Regions from separate parts of the Streptomyces sp. NPDC041191 genome, predicted to be linked through region 1. Evidence: riboswitches for the same ligand, from Rfam matches in the RefSeq annotation. Region 1 holds a riboswitch; each other region holds the start of a gene.
What was found. Region 1 has a riboswitch for cyclic di-AMP ahead of ACZ6AQ_RS26215 (LysM peptidoglycan-binding domain-containing protein). Riboswitches for the same ligand answer to the same signal wherever they lie in the genome.

Region 1 (4,920 bases):
GGATCCCCGTGGGGGCCCTTCCGCCCGGGCGGAAGGGCGGTGCCCCATGTTCTTCGTCGATCGCGGCGACGCGGGACGGCGGCTCGCCGCCCGGCTGGACCGTTTCGAGGGCGACGACGTCGTGGTCCTCGGCCTCCCGCGCGGGGGCGTGCCGGTGGCGGTCGAGGTCGCCGCCGCCCTCGACGCGCCGCTCGACATCTGCCTCGTCCGGAAGCTGGGCGTGCCGCGGCGGCCCGAGGTGGCGATGGGCGCGCTCGGCGAGGGCGGTGTACGGGTGCTCAACGAACGGGTGCTCCGCGAGGCCGGCGTGGACGGCCGCGGCCTCGTCGTCGTGGAGGAGCGCGAACTCGCCGAACTGGAGCAGCGGGCCCGCCGCTACCGGGGCAGCCGTCCCTCCGTGCCGCTGGACGGCCGGACGGTGCTGGTCGTCGACGACGGGCTGGCCACCGGAGCCACGGCCGTGGCCGCCTGCCGGGTGGTCCGCGCGCGGGGCGCGGCCCGGATCGTCCTCGCGGTCCCGGTCGCACCGGCCGGCTGGACGGCTCGCCTCGCCGGCGAGGCCGACGAGACCGTCTGCCTCCACGCGCCGGAGGGGTTCCGGGCGGTCGGCCAGTTCTACCGGGACTTCCCGCAGACGCCGGACGCCGAGGTGCTCGCCTGCCTGGACCGGAGCCGGACCGCGCACGGGCACGGCGTCCGGGGCGCGGAGGTCCGCGCCCCCGCCCCGGGACAGGCGGAGGTGCGGATACCGGTCGGGGGAACCGCTCTCGCCGGTCGTCTCGCCGTACCCGAAGGGGCCGTCGGCGTCGTCCTGTTCGCCCACGGCAGCGGCAGCGGTCGCCACAGCCCGCGGAACGGGGCCGTCGCCGAGGCGCTCGGCGGGGCCGGTCTGGGGACCCTCCTGTTCGACCTGCTGACCGAGGAGGAGTCGGCCGACCGGGCACGGGTCTTCGACACCGCGCTCCTCGCCGGCCGGCTCACCGGGGCCACGGACTGGCTGGCCGGACGGCTCGGCGCGGAGTTCCCGCTCGGCTACTTCGGCGCGAGTACGGGAGCGGCGGCCGCGTTGCGGGCGGCGGCGGCCCCCGGGTCGACCGTCGGCGCCGTCGTCTCGCGCGGTGGCCGGCCGGACCTGGCCGCCGACCACCTGGGCCGGGTGCGGGCCCCGACCCTCCTGGTGGTGGGCGGCGAGGACCCGCTGGTCCTGGACCTCAACCGGCGGGCCCGGTCCCTGCTGCGCTGCGAGAACCGGCTGGCCGTCGTGGAGGGCGCCACCCACCTCTTCGAGGAGCCCGGTGCCCTGGAGGAGGTGGCGGAGCTCGCCGCCTCCTGGTTCACCGGGCACTTCCGCGCACGGGAGGTCAGTACGCCCCGTTGACGTTGTCGATGGAGCCGTAGCGGTCGGCCGCGTAGTTGCAGGCGGCGGTGATGTTGGCGACCGGGTCGTACAGGTCCATGGCCGTGCCCGGCACGTGGTAGGCGAGGAAGGTCGGCTCGATGACCTGGAGGAGGCCCTTCGAGGGGGTGCCGTTGACGGCGTTGATGTCCCAGTTGTTGATGGCCAGCGGGTTTCCGGAGGACTCCCGCATGACGTTGCGGTGGATTCCCTCGTAGGAGCCGGGGATGCCGTGCCGGGCCATGACGTCCAGCGACTCGCGGATCCAGCCGTCGAGGTTGTCGGCGTAGCCGGTGGCAGCAGCCGCCTGAACCCGGGCGGGGACGGCGCGGGCGACGGCGGGGGTGGCCGCGGCGCCGGAGGCGCCCGTGCCGGTGGCGACGGCCGGGGTGGCCGTGCGGCGCTCGGAAGGCTTCGCCCGTTCGGCCGAAGAGGAATTCTTCGCCTTCGGGGCGGCCTTCGTCCCGGTCCCGCTCCCGGTCTCCGCCTGCCCGGGGGCGATCTTCGCGGAATTCCGATGAATCGTCAGTTCCAGGCCGGGGTGAATGAGTGACGGATTGTCACCCACGACGCTCCGGTTGGCGCGGTAAAGGCTCTTCCAGCCCCCCTGAATTCCCTTCTTGCGGGCGATCAGGGAAAGCGAGTCACCGCTCGTGACGGTGTAGGTGCGCGTGGCGGCCGGGGCGGCCGGAGTGGTGGCGGTCGCCGGTGCGGCGGGGGCGGTGAACACCGTGGCCGCGATGTCCGGCGTTCCGGTGGCGGGCGTGGCGCCGGCCGTGGCGGGCACGATCAGCGGCAGGGTCAGAGCGGCCCCACCTGTACCGATCAGGGCCATACCACGGGAGATGTGGATGCGGCGGGGGCGGCGGTGCTTGCCGTGTGCGGGCATGACGGATTCCTCTCCGGCGCCTGCGGGGTGAGCTGTCGGGTTCGGACGGGAGATGTCCGGCCGCGAGCACGCGGCTTCACCCCGAGCCGTTCCGGATTCCGGACCGGCGTATTCGTGGGTCCCCCGCTCCTGCCGTCGGGTGAAAAGGGAAGGTTCCCGAGCGGCGGCAGGATTAGGCGTTCCGCTCGAATGGAGGTGACCGTAGGCCAGCAATGCGACGAATAACAAGAGGATCAATGCGGCGCTCTTCGGTAAAGGATCTCCGCATTCGTTCCGGTCAAGATCGACCGGATGGCGGGGGCGCCGAATCTCCTTGTGCGGCAAGGGTCCGGGGAGGGGCGCGGCAGATCGTGGGACCCGGGGAGTGAGTCGCGTCACCCGAACGACTATGTCCTATATGCGCCGTGTTTCCCTTGTTCGGCGTAAAGGGGATGAAAGTTCCCGAGGGGGTATTCATTCATCGAATGACTGCTTTATCTGCATTCCATGACACGTGCTGCCATAGCTGGCAAAGCGGACATTTCTCCTGGAGGATGGAAGGCCCGACCCAGGAGCCGCCCCGATGTCCCCCTCCGCCCCCTCGCCCGGCCCTGCCCCCCTGACCTGCCCCGACGCCCTCGACCGCGAGGCGGCCGCCCTTTACGAGACCGCCGTCTGGCAGCGGATCGTCACCGACTGGACGACGGGGGAACCGCCCGCGTCGGCTCCGTCGCGGGAGCGGAGCTGGCGGGACCTGCTCAGCGTGCCGGTGGACCGGCTCGTGGCCGACGCGCTCGACGCGTTGCCCGCGCCCCTCCCCGCCGAGCGCCGCCTCCCCGGACGGCTCGGGGCCGTGCTGCCGGACCGCCTGCACGCCTGGCGCCGCATCGGCCGGGCCGAGCTGCGCCCCTCGGTCCACCTCGGCTACGCGCGCCTCGTCCTGACGGAGTGGGGCTGGCAGAACGCCCCGTACAAACTGCGGAACAGGCGCGGGGCCCGGTGCGTCTGCGGGGCCCTCCTCGCCGCCCACCGCCTCGGCTACGGCGGTGCGGACACCATGAACGAGGCCGCCGCCTGGATCATGACCGAACTCCGGTCGCGGGGATGGCGGGACCTCATCGGCCCGTGGAACCGCGCCCCCGGCCGTACGGCCGCCGACGCCGTGGCCCTCCTCGACGCCACGATCCGGCGGGCCGCGCACGCCGGCCGCTGACGCCGCCGTCCGGACGCCGGAGCGGCAGGGCGGGGGAGGGGCACCCCGGACGTGCTGACGTGCTGACGTGCGGACGTGCGGCGACCGCCGGGTCGGCCCCCGGAGCCCGGGGGTTCCGGGCCGGGTGCCGGTCCCGCCGCGCGCCGACGGGTGCGGCGGGATCAGGCGGTGAGGACCTTCACCCCGGCCTCGGTGAGCCGGGAGACCGCCTCCGGGGCGATGTCGGTGTCCGTCACCAGCACGTCGATCCGCTCCAGACCGCAGATCCGCGCGAACGCCCGGCGTCCCAGCTTCGAGGAGTCGGTGACCACGACGACCCGGCTGGCCCGCTCCACGAAGAGCCTGCTGATGCTCGCCTCGTCCTCGTGGTGCGCCATCGCGCCCAGTTCGGCACCGATCCCGTCGACGCCGAGGACCACCACGTCGAGCACGACCTCGTCGAGCACCCCGGCCGCCAGCGGGCCGACCAGCTCGTAGGTCTGCGGGCGCGCGACACCGCCCGTGGCGACGATCTTGATCTGGGGGCGCACCGCCAGCTCGCCCGCGATGTTGAGCGCGTTGGTGACCACGGTCAGGGCCGGTCCGGCGGACCCCGCCGATCCCGGGGCCTCGTCGCGTCCGCCCGCGCATCGCAGTGCCAGCGCCCGCGCCACCTCCGTCGTCGTCGTGCCGCCGTTGAGCCCGACCACCTCGCCGGGGGCGACCAGGCCGGCCGCCGCCTCCGCGATCCGCTTCTTCTCCGGTGCGCGGCGCGCCGACTTGTACCGCAGGGGAAGTTCGTACGACACGCCGTGCGCGACCGCGCCGCCCCGCGTCCGTGCCAGGAGTCGCTGCCCGGCCAGCTCGTCGAGGTCCCGGCGGATCGTGGCCGCCGAGACGTCGAGGGCGGCCGCGGCCTCCTCCACCTCGACCTTCCCCGAGACCGCCAGTAGTTCGAGGAGCGCGTTCCACCGCTCGTGCTTGGACATGGGTCCCTCCCTCCCGGTCGTGCGAGCGTCCGATTCTAGCCGCCGGGGCGTGAAAGTTCTGGAAGAAATGTGCTCGCTTCTGCTTGAATGATGAGAGCTTCGCGCATCTTCTTTCAAAAACTCGCAGCACTTCTGCAAGGAGACCGGCATGAGCACCACCCGCACCGCCCTGGAGATCGACTCCCAGCCGGCGACCTGGCGACAGGCGGCCCGCACCCTGCCCCAGCACACCGCCGCCCTTCCCCGGCGGGGCGAACGGGTCGCGGTGATCGGCTGCGGCACCTCCTGGTTCATGGCCCTGGCCTACGCCGAACTGCGCGAGACCGGCGGCCACGGCGAGACCGACGCCTTCGCGGCCTCCGAGTTCCCCCACGGCCGTCACTACGACCGGGTCGTGGCGATCACCCGGTCCGGCACCACCAGCGAGGTGCTCGCCGTCCTCTCCCGGCTGCGCGGCACCGTGCCCACGGGCGCG
Region 2 (4,920 bases), on a different contig from region 1:
GGGAACCGGCAGCCCTCGCTGCCGATGCTGCTCGCCCTCTCCCGTACCTACGGTACGACGGTCTCCGAACTCCTGGGGGAGGCGCCTCCCGAGCGGGACCCCGTGATCCGGGCCGGCCGCTCCGAGCCGGTCGAGGCCGACGGCTGGATCTACCGCCAGGCGGGCGGCGCCGGACGCGCCCTCCAGTGCCTGCGGGTCCACGTGCCGCACGCCACCCGGGGCGACATCGTGCGCGTGCACCCGGGCGAGGAGTGGATCCACGTCCTGGAGGGCCGGGTGCGGCTCGCGCTCGGGGAGGCGGTCCACGTCCTCGACCCCGGGGACGGCGCCCACTTCGACTCGCTCACCCCCCACCGGATCGGCGCCGCCACTCCCGGCGGGGCCGAGCTGCTCTTCGTCCACACCCTCCTGCAGAGCCCCGTCGCCGAGCTGTGCCTCGGCGACGGGACCCCGCACCGACGCCGCCCTTCGTGACGCATCCCAAGGAAAGGACTGACATGTCCGAGAAGTCCGCACCCGTCACCGGCGAGGAGCGCGGGGAAGGCAAGTTCCCCAAGGGCCTGGTGCTCCGCCTCTTCGCCTACCTGATCGCCGGTCACCTCTTCGCCGGCTTCCTCTACCTGCTCTTCATGCTGGGCGGGCAGAACCAGTAGGGCGGGGGCCCCGCGGCGGAACCGGCGGGGCGGGTGCCGCCCGGTCCCGGCCTACGCCTCCGTGAGCAGCCGCTCCCGCAGCCGTTCGCGCGTCTCCGGAGCCAGGCCCAGCCCCTCGGCGAGGTAGGCGTCCACCGAGCCCCAGGTCGTGTCGATCGTCTCGAAGGCGGCCCGCAGGTACTCCGCCCGCGCGTCGAAGAGCGGGCTCAGCAGCTCCATCACCTCGGGCCCCATGGCGTCCGGGGCGGTGGAGCCCCGGCGCACCTTGTAGCGGCGGTGCGGCTCGTTCGACTTCACGTAGTCGGCCTCGATCGCCGCCCGGTCGACCCCGACGGCGAGCAGGGTGATCGCGACGGCGAGCCCGGCGCGGTCCTTCCCCGCCGCGCAGTGCATGAGCGCCGGCACGCTCTCCTCCGCCATGGAGTGCAGGATCCGGCTGTGCTCCGCGGTCCGCTCGACCACCATCCGCCGGTACGAATCGGACATCCGGGCGGCCGCCCTGCCGTCACCGAGGACCTCCCGCAGCTGTGCGACCCCGCCGTCGCGCACCAGCCTCCAGAACTCCTTGCCGTCGGCCGGGTCGTTGAGCGGTATGTTCACGTTGCGCACGCCGGGCAGTTCGACGTCCGCGCCCTCGATCCGCCGGTCGGCCTCGTTGCGGAAGTCGAAGACGGTGTGCAGGCCCAGCGAGGCGAGGAAGGCGGCGTCGGCCTCGGTCGCGTGGGCCAGGTGACCGCTGCGGAAGAGGCGCCCGGGGCGGACGGCACGCCCGTCCGTCGTCGGCAGGCCGCCCACGTCCCGGAAGTTGCGGACCCCCGCAAGCTCGGGCTCGACGGCTTCGGCGGGCGGGACCTGCGGCAGCTGCTGCGTCACGGATGCTCCTGGGGTCGGCGTTCGGGTGTCCGGCGCGGGACGGGTTCCTGGGGCAATCATCCGGGCGGGAGGCGCGCGGCGCACCCCCTCGGACGGTAATGGGTGAACTGTCCGAATTAGGGCCTTGGTTATGACAAGCCCCGGTTGGGGCGAGATGGGGAAAGGCGCGTGAGCAGCGTCATAGAAGTGACGGATCGTGGCCGGGGGGACGACGTGATTTCCGTACGGCACAGGGAAATCGAAGGACCGTCATCCACGGAGGGTGACCGTGATCGCCTCGTGATGATCTAGCGCGGAATCCCCGGGACCGAAGAACGGCTTGTTCGCGCCGACTCCGCTCGTCTAGCGTCACCGTCAATCCGGTCGGACCGCCGAATCCTGCCACCGTCCGGAATTCCACCCATCCCATGCGTGGCAGGAGCGGGGGACCCAGGAAGTACGCCGGTCCCGTGACACAGGACGGCTCGGGGTGAAGTCGCGTGAGAACGCGGCCGGACATCTCCAGTCCGAACCCGACAGCTCACCTCGCAGGCGCCGGAGAGGAATTCGACATGCCCGCGAAGGGTAAGCACCGCCGCCCGAAGAACAACCTCCTCACCCGCGGATTCGCCGCCGCCGGTACGGGAGGCGCCGTCGTGGCCCTCCCGCTCATCGGCGCCACGGGGGCCCACGCCGCCGAGCAGGCCGCCCCGGCCGCCGCCCCCGCCCCGGCCGTCGTGGCCGCCGCCCAGGTGCGGGCCACCCCCGTGCAGGCCGTCCCCGCGAAGGCCGCCCAGGCCCCCGCGAAGGCCGCCCCGACGACGTACGCCGTCGTCCGCGGCGACTACCTGTCGAAGATCGCCGCCGACCACCACGTCACGGGCGGCTGGCAGAAGCTCTACGAGGACAACCGCCGGACCATCGGCGCGGACCCCTCCCTCATCATGCCCGGCATGAAGCTCACCGTCGGCGCCGAGGGCTCCGCCCCCACCGGCCCGAAGAGCGCCCCGGGCACCCGGAGTTCCGGCAAGGGCGACGACACCCCGCGCGCCTCCCGCGAGACCCGCCGCGCCGCCGCCCCGGCCGTCACCACCGCGGACGCGCCCGAGGGCCCGTCCGGCTCCTCCTCCGGCTGGGTCGCCCCCGTCACCGGCGGCTTCTCCACCCCGTACCGCGCCTCCGGCGCCATGTGGTCCTCCGGCTATCACACCGGTGTCGACTTCATCGCCTCCTCCGGCACCACCGTCCGCGCCGTCGGCGCCGGCACGGTCGTCTCCGCCGGCTGGAGCGGCTCGTACGGCAACGAGGTCGTCATCAAGCACGCGGACGGCAAGTACTCGCAGTACGCCCACCTCTCCTCCCTCGCGGTCTCGGCCGGCCAGTCCGTCACCGGCGGTCAGCAGATCGGCCTCTCCGGTTCCACCGGCAACTCCACCGGCCCGCACCTGCACTTCGAGATCCGCACCTCGCCGAGCTACGGCTCGGACATCGACCCGCTGGCCTATCTGCGCGGACACGGCGTCTCCGTCTGACGCGCACCGGCGAAACCCCTTTCCGGCGGCCCGGCACGAAAGTGCCGGGCCGCCGGCGTATTCCGTTTTGGCGGAATCTTTATCGGTGGCATATCTCACCCGTCGTCAACCCCTCCTTACGGTCGCGTAGGTCACACGCGAGAAGGAAGGATGGGCGCCCGTGGCAGACGATTCGAGATCAAGAGACAAGAACGCATTCGGGTCGTACACGGCGATCGGTGACAGCTTCACCGAGGGCGTCGGAGACCCCGGCCCCAACGGGACGTACGTCGGCTGGGCGGACCGCTTCGCGGTCCTGCTCGCCGACCGGTTGCCGGAGCAGGACACCTTCCGCTACGCCAACCTGGCCGTACGCGGGCGGCTCCTCGACCAGATCGTGGCGGAACAGGTCCCCCGGGCGAAGGAACTCGCCCCCGACCTGGTGACCTTCTGCGCGGGCGGCAACGACATCATCCGTCCCGGCAGCGACCCCGACCACGTGGCCGAGCGCTTCGAGCGCGCCGTCGCCGACCTGACCTCCGCCGTGGGAACCGTCATGGTGACCACCGGCTTCGACACCCGCGACGTCCCCGTGCTCCGGCACCTGCGCGGCAAGATCGCCACCTACACCGCGCACGTCCGCGCCATCGCGGACCGCCACGGCTGCCCCGTCCTCGACCTGTGGTCCCTGAGGTCCGTCCAGGACCGGCGGGCCTGGGACGGCGACCGCCTGCACCTCTCGCCCGAGGGACACACCCGGGTCGCCCTGCGCGCCGCCCAGGTCCTCGGCATCCCGGTGCCCGCCGACCCCGACCAGGCGTGGCCGCCGGTCCCGCCGCGCGGCACGCTCGAAGTGCGCCGCGACGACATCCAGTGGGCGAGGGAGCACCTCGTCCCCTGGATCGGGCGCCGGCTGCGCGGCGAGAGCTCCGGGGACCGCGTCGCGGCCAAGCGCCCCGACCTGATGCCCCTGGGAGACCTCATCTCCCTGTAGCGGGCGGCACGGCGGGGATCCGTTCCAGGACCCCGCCGGCGAACACGTCGTACAGCGGCAGCGTCTCCAGGTGGACGTAGCCGATGTGGCAGTCGCAGACGGCGAGGGGGCAGGCGCGGGGGCGCAGGGCGGCGCGGTACGAACCGTCGTACAGGTTCCCCAGCTCCGCCCTGACGAAGTGGCAGCGCCGCACCGTCCCCCCGCCGTCCACCGAGATCACCGACTCGCCGGTACGGCACGGCAGCCCCGCCGAACGGTGCGGATGCCGGCTGTACGGGAAGAGCGGGTCGAGCTCCGTCCACCGCGCGGCCTCCGCGTCGGTGTACGCGTGCCCCTCGGCCGCGTTCACCCACAGGTACACGTGCGGCGGCAGCGCCTCCCGCAGCCGCCGCGCCTCCTCCAGGTGCGCGGGGAGACCGACCACGCCCACGCTGAACCGGACGCCCCGCTCCGCCAGGTCGCGGCACTTGGCGAGGAAGCGCTCGTACGGCGTCTGCCCGGGGTGGTACGTGCACCAGAGCGCCACGCCCTCCCGGTCCGCGTCGGCCAGCCAGTCGGTCCGGCAGCTCAGATTGGTCTGGATCGCCACCCGCTCGACGTGCGGCAGCCGCGACAGCTCCACGAGCGCCCGCCGGTACCAGGACCGCACCAGGCCCTCGCCCCACGGCGTGAACAGGATCCGCAGCCGGTCACCGGTCTGCGCGGCGGCCCACCCGGTGAACCGTTCGAGCGCCGCCCGGTCCGCGCGCAGCTGCTCCCGGCTGTCCCGGCGCTTGGCGAAGGGACAGTACGGGCAGTCGTAGTCGCAGGAGGAGAGCGGCCCCCGGTAGAGCAGCGTCAGGTCCACGGCCGCCCCCTACTTCGGCTCGTACGCGGCCATCGCGGCCCGTACCCCGGGGGAGAACAGCTC
Region 3 (4,920 bases), on a different contig from region 1:
GGCTTCCTCGTCGGCCTGGCCCTCGCCGTGCTTCCCGTACCGCTCCTCGCGGCGGCGTTCCGCTGGCTCGACCGGGTCGAGCCCCTCCCCTGGAAGAACCTGCTCTTCGCGTTCGCCTGGGGCGCCTTCGCCGCCGCCCTCGCCGCGATCCTGGCGAACTCCTTCGCGGTCCGCTGGATCGCCGCGACCACCGCCGACCCGGACTCGGCGCACAGCCTCGGCGCCACGGTCGTCGCGCCCGTGGTGGAGGAGAGCGCGAAGGCCGCCGCGGTCCTGCTGCTCTTCCTCTTCCGCCGCCGGAACTTCCACGGCCTCGTCGACGGCGTGGTGATCGCCGGCTTCACCGCGACCGGCTTCGCCTTCACCGAGAACATCCTCTACCTCGGCAACGCCTTCGGGGAGGACCAGGAGTTCGGCGCCCCCGGCATCGGCGTCACGACCGTCGGCACCTTCTTCGCACGGGCCGTGATGTCGCCGTTCGCGCACCCGCTGTTCACCGTGTTCACCGGCCTCGGTTTCGGATTCGCCGCGCTCGCCCCGCGCGGCAGGCGGCTCCGCCGCGTCCTGCTGCCCCTGGCCGGGCTGCTTCTCGCCATGGGCATGCACGCCGCCTGGAACGGTTCGGTCACCTTCGGAGGCCCCCTGGCCTTCCTCGCGGTCTACGGAGCGTTCATGATGCCCGCCTTCGGACTGCTGACCTGGCTCGCGGTGTGGAGCAGGCAGCGGGAGCTGCGGACGATAGCCGGGGAGCTGCCGGCGTACGCGGCGGCCGGCTGGCTCTCCCCCGCCGAACCGCTCGCGCTCTCCTCGATGCGGGCCCGCCGGGCGGCCCGTGCCGTCGCCGCCCGGACGTACGGCGAGCGGGCCGCCCGGACCGTCGGCGAGTACGAGTCCTTCGCGACGACCCTCGCGTTCCTGCGCGACCGGGCCCGGCGCGGCACGGCCGGGCCCGACTTCGCGGCCCGCGAGCAGGAACTGCTCCACCACCTGTGGCAGCGCCGCGCGATCGCCTCGCCCGCGCTGACGTACGCGGCCCGGGCGACGGGACGGGTGTGGGCGCCGCCGCAGTACCTGGACTACGGCGACTACAACCCGTACCGGAGGTAGTACGCCGGGAACTCCGGGCCCGACGGGGCCCGGGTTCCCGGGTCCTCGGGTCCTCGGGTCCCCGGGCCTCCGGGTCCTCAGACCGTGAGGCCCTTCGAGCGCAGCCACGCGCCCGGGTCGACGCCGTCGCCACCGCCGGGGTGCACCTCCAGGTGGAGGTGGGCGCCGGAGACGTTGCCGGTGGCGCCGACGCGGCCGATGGTCTCGCCGGTGGACACGGTCTGGCCCGCGCCGACCGTCATGGACGAGAGGTGGCAGTACCAGACCTCGGTGCCGTCCTCCAGCTCCAGGACGATCCGGTAGCCGTAGGAACCGGACCAGGCGGCCGACTTCACCGTGGCGCCGTGCACCGCCTTGAGCGGGGTGCCGGCGGAGGCCGCGAAGTCGAGGCCCGTGTGGTGGCCGGAGGACCACATCGAACCGGACTGCATGTAGGTGGCGGTGATGGAGTACGAGGAGAGGGGGAGCGAGTAGCTCGCGGCGAGTTCGGCGAGGCGCTCGGCCTCGGCCTTCGCCCTGGCGGCGGCCTCCGCCTTCGCCTTGGCCTCCGCCTCGGCCTTCGCCCGCGCCTCGGCGGCCGCCTTCTCCGCCGCGTCCGCCTTGGCCTTCGCCTCCGCCGCGGCCTTCTCGGCCGCCGCCTTCTCCGCCGCGGCCCTCTCGGCCGCGTCGGCGGACGCCTGCTGCTGCTCGGCCTGCTGGAGGATGCGGGTGCGCAGGGCCTCACCCGCGTCGGTGGCGCTCGGGACGTCGGCCTTCAGGGAGGCCCGCGTGACCTGCCCGGCCCCGCCGGTCCGCCCGTCGGCGCCGGTGGTGTACGCGGTGGAGGTCAGCGGGTTCGGGTTGACGCGGTCCTCGGCGACCGCCTCCCGCTCCTCCTCGGGCAGGAGGGAGCCGATGCCGGGCAGGTCGTGGGCGTCCGGCAGGTCGAGGTCCGGGAGGTCCGGGAGCGAGATGGCCACCGGGGGCTTGTCCTGCGCGGTGGCGAGGCCGCCCGCGCCGACGGCCGCGATGACGCCGACGCCGAGGACGGTGGAGGAACGGGCGAAGGGGGAGCGCTGCTTGACGACCCGGTGCCGGCCGGAACGGCTCCGGTCGCGGAGGGAGTCCTCGGTGGGATTCCACTCGGTGTCAGGGTCGGAGGGAGCCGCACCACCACCGAAGGCGTCGAAGGGGGCTTCGGGGGCAGGGGGGTTGGACGCCACGGAGGCGCACTCCTTTCCTTCCTTCTCGCCTACCGGGTTAGCTGACGGGTTCGGAGCAGGAAGGTCTCCTACGGGCGCGCCGCACGGGTGCGACGGGCTCGATTCACCCCAAATGGTGGTTCCCCGGTTCCCTTGCGGGATTCGGCGCACGCGCACGGTGCCGTCTCTTGCGACGGCGGGGACGACCGCGCTGCGTTATCGAACGTTAATAGACAGGGGGTCCCGTTTCCAAGCCGTTCCCCTTGATCATTCATTGAATTGGCAGGAACTGTCCCGACTTGACCCCCCTTCACCAGGGCACGGCGCGAGACCCCCAAACCCTTCGCGATCTGACGTTTTGTCAATCGTTATCCCCGTGACACCTCTCGACTACGGGTGGTGACCGTCCCGGTGCAGCACCTGCATCGTCCGTCGCCGCTCCCGCCGCCCCTCCTCGGGCCGGCTCAGCGCGAGCAGGGCCATGTCGTCCGTCGCCCCGCCGCCCGTGTGGAGGCGTACGTCGTCCACGAGCGCGTCGAGGAGTTCCTCGGGCCCCGGGAAGATCCGTCCGGCCAGCCGTGCCACCGGGTCGTAGAAGACCCCGGCCGCGTTCCGCGCCTCCGAGAGGCCGTCGGTGTAGAAGAGCAGCGTCGTGCCCGGCGGGTAGGGGCGCGCCTCGGCCCGGTCCGGCCACGACGCCAGGTCCCCCATGCCGAGCGGCAGCGCCGGCCGGCCCGGTTCCACCGGTTCGACCCGGCCGTCCCCGTGCAGCACCAGCGGGGGCGGGTGCCCCCGGTTGACGACCCGTACGAAACCGTCGAAGGCTCCGTTGCCGTCGGCGCGCGGGATCTCGGCCAGGACGGCGGTGGTGAATCCCTCGAAGGCGTCCAGGCCCTCCCGCCGGGTGCCCTCCCGGGTCAGCGCCCGTTCGAGCCGCTGCGCCACGTCCTCCAGGGACCGCTCCTGCTCGGCCGCCTCCCGGAAGGCCCCGATGACGACGGCGACGGCCTCGACCGCCTCCATCCCCTTGCCCCGCACGTCCCCGACCACGAGCCGCACCCCGTAGGGGGTGTCCTGTACGGCGAAGAGGTCGCCACCGACGAACGCGTCCGCCTGCGCCGCCTCGTAGCGGGCGGCGCACCAGAGCCCGCCGATCCGCTCGGGGGGCGTCGGCAGCACCGCCTTCTGCGCGTTCTCCGCGATGACCCGGGCCGACGCGAGCCGTTCGCCGCTGCGGCGCACCACCCGGTTGATGAAGAGGGCGAGTCCGGAGACGGTGAACACGGTCAGGGTCTCGGCGACGGCCGGGGCACGGGTCACGTCGTTGTTGCCGAGGTAGAGCCCGACCGAGGCGAGAACGGCGGTAATCCCGGTGAGAAGGGTCGTGAGCAGGGAGAAGAAGGGCGCGGCGACCAGCGGGGCGGCGGCGAGCATCGGGGAGGCGGTGTACGGGGCGGGGGTCGCCAGGTCGAAGGCGACACCGCCCGCGATGATCAGCGGCGGCAGCAGGCGGATGAACCACCGGGCACCGCCGTACGCGGGTACGCCCCCGCCGGCCCGCCGGGAACGACCGGGCGCGGCGCTCCCTCCGGCGTCCCGCCGGGTACGGCCCTCGGCGTCCCGCCGCCCGCGGTCCGCCGATCCTAGGGGGTGCCCCACCTGAACTCTCCTGCCCGGTCCGACCGCCCGCGGCCCCGCACCGCGCCCTCCCAGGGTGGCCGCCGCGCCGGGGAACGGCGACTCCCGTACGGCCGAGTGGCGTACCGGGACACCGGGGCGGGAAGCGGAGTACGGGATCGGCCGGGGGCCGGGGGGCGGCCCGTACGGGTCTTCCGGTACAGGCCGTCCGGTACAGGCCGTCCGGTACGGGCCGTCCGGTACAGGCCGTCCGGTACAGGCCGTCCGGTACAGGCCGTCCGGTACAGGCCGTCCGGTACAGGCCGTCCGGTACAGGCCGTCCGGTACAGGCCGTCCGGCCAGAACTACATGTTCCGTTCGGCGTAGATCTCCATCGCGTCCCGGACGAGCACGGCGGTGCCCTCGCCGTGCTTGTCGTAGTTCTCCGCGAAGCGGGGGTCGTCGACGTACATCCGGCCGAGGCCGATCACGTACTCCCTGGTCGGCGTCGTGGTGGCCGACAGCCAGGCGATCTGGCGCCGCACGACGGCCTGCACCTCGTCGCTGCCGGCCGCCAGGCCCTCCCGCGCCGCCTTCCCGAAGTCACGGGCGATGGCGGCCTGCTCGTCCATGAACGCCCGCCTCCCCTCGGCGTCGAGCGAGCGCCACCAGCGGTCGCCGTTCTCGTACGCCTCCCGGCCCCAGCGCCGGGTGACCTCCTCCTCGTACCGCGTGTGATCGAAACCGTCGAACACTTCTTCGGCCATGAGCTCTTCTCCGTTCTCGGTCTTGCGGAGGGTGGTCCGCACCGACGCGATCTGCCGGGCGAGGCGCTCGCGCTCCTGCTCCAGAAGGGCGAGGTGGGCGCGCAGGGCGGCGGACGTGTCCCGCTGTCCCTCGAGGACCTCGGCGATGGCGGGCAGCGAGAGCCCCAGCTCGCGCAGCAGCAGAATCCGCTGCAGCCGCACGAGCGCCGCCTGGTCGTAGTACCGGTAACCGTTCGCGCCGATCCGGC

Region 2: another riboswitch for cyclic di-AMP. It lies ahead of ACZ6AQ_RS23715 (LysM peptidoglycan-binding domain-containing M23 family metallopeptidase); the one in region 1 lies ahead of ACZ6AQ_RS26215 (LysM peptidoglycan-binding domain-containing protein).
Region 3: another riboswitch for cyclic di-AMP. It lies ahead of ACZ6AQ_RS21910 (M23 family metallopeptidase); the one in region 1 lies ahead of ACZ6AQ_RS26215 (LysM peptidoglycan-binding domain-containing protein).

Annotation. Positions count from the first base shown of each region.
Region 1 covers NZ_JBVIZC010000014.1:146,850-151,769, forward strand. The annotation lists gene ACZ6AQ_RS26210 (phosphoribosyltransferase family protein) at 47-1,378, shown strand; gene ACZ6AQ_RS26215 (LysM peptidoglycan-binding domain-containing protein) at 1,362-2,285, opposite strand; cyclic di-AMP (ydaO/yuaA leader) riboswitch at 2,291-2,464, opposite strand; gene ACZ6AQ_RS26220 (DUF6197 family protein) at 2,848-3,477, shown strand; gene ACZ6AQ_RS26225 (DeoR/GlpR family DNA-binding transcription regulator) at 3,639-4,445, opposite strand; gene ACZ6AQ_RS26230 (SIS domain-containing protein) at 4,594-4,920, shown strand, end outside.
Region 2 covers NZ_JBVIZC010000012.1:112,874-117,793, reverse strand. The annotation lists gene ACZ6AQ_RS23730 (helix-turn-helix domain-containing protein) at 1-474, shown strand, start outside; gene ACZ6AQ_RS23725 (DUF6126 family protein) at 498-653, shown strand; gene ACZ6AQ_RS23720 (tyrosine-protein phosphatase) at 705-1,526, opposite strand; cyclic di-AMP (ydaO/yuaA leader) riboswitch at 1,914-2,075, shown strand; gene ACZ6AQ_RS23715 (LysM peptidoglycan-binding domain-containing M23 family metallopeptidase) at 2,078-3,037, shown strand; gene ACZ6AQ_RS23710 (SGNH/GDSL hydrolase family protein) at 3,198-4,010, shown strand; gene ACZ6AQ_RS23705 (STM4011 family radical SAM protein) at 3,997-4,857, opposite strand; gene ACZ6AQ_RS23700 (STM4012 family radical SAM protein) at 4,867-4,920, opposite strand, start outside.
Region 3 covers NZ_JBVIZC010000011.1:20,329-25,248, forward strand. The annotation lists gene ACZ6AQ_RS21905 (PrsW family intramembrane metalloprotease) at 1-1,107, shown strand, start outside; gene ACZ6AQ_RS21910 (M23 family metallopeptidase) at 1,185-2,309, opposite strand; cyclic di-AMP (ydaO/yuaA leader) riboswitch at 2,321-2,466, opposite strand; gene ACZ6AQ_RS21915 (PP2C family protein-serine/threonine phosphatase) at 2,679-3,947, opposite strand; gene ACZ6AQ_RS21920 (MerR family transcriptional regulator) at 4,271-4,920, opposite strand, start outside.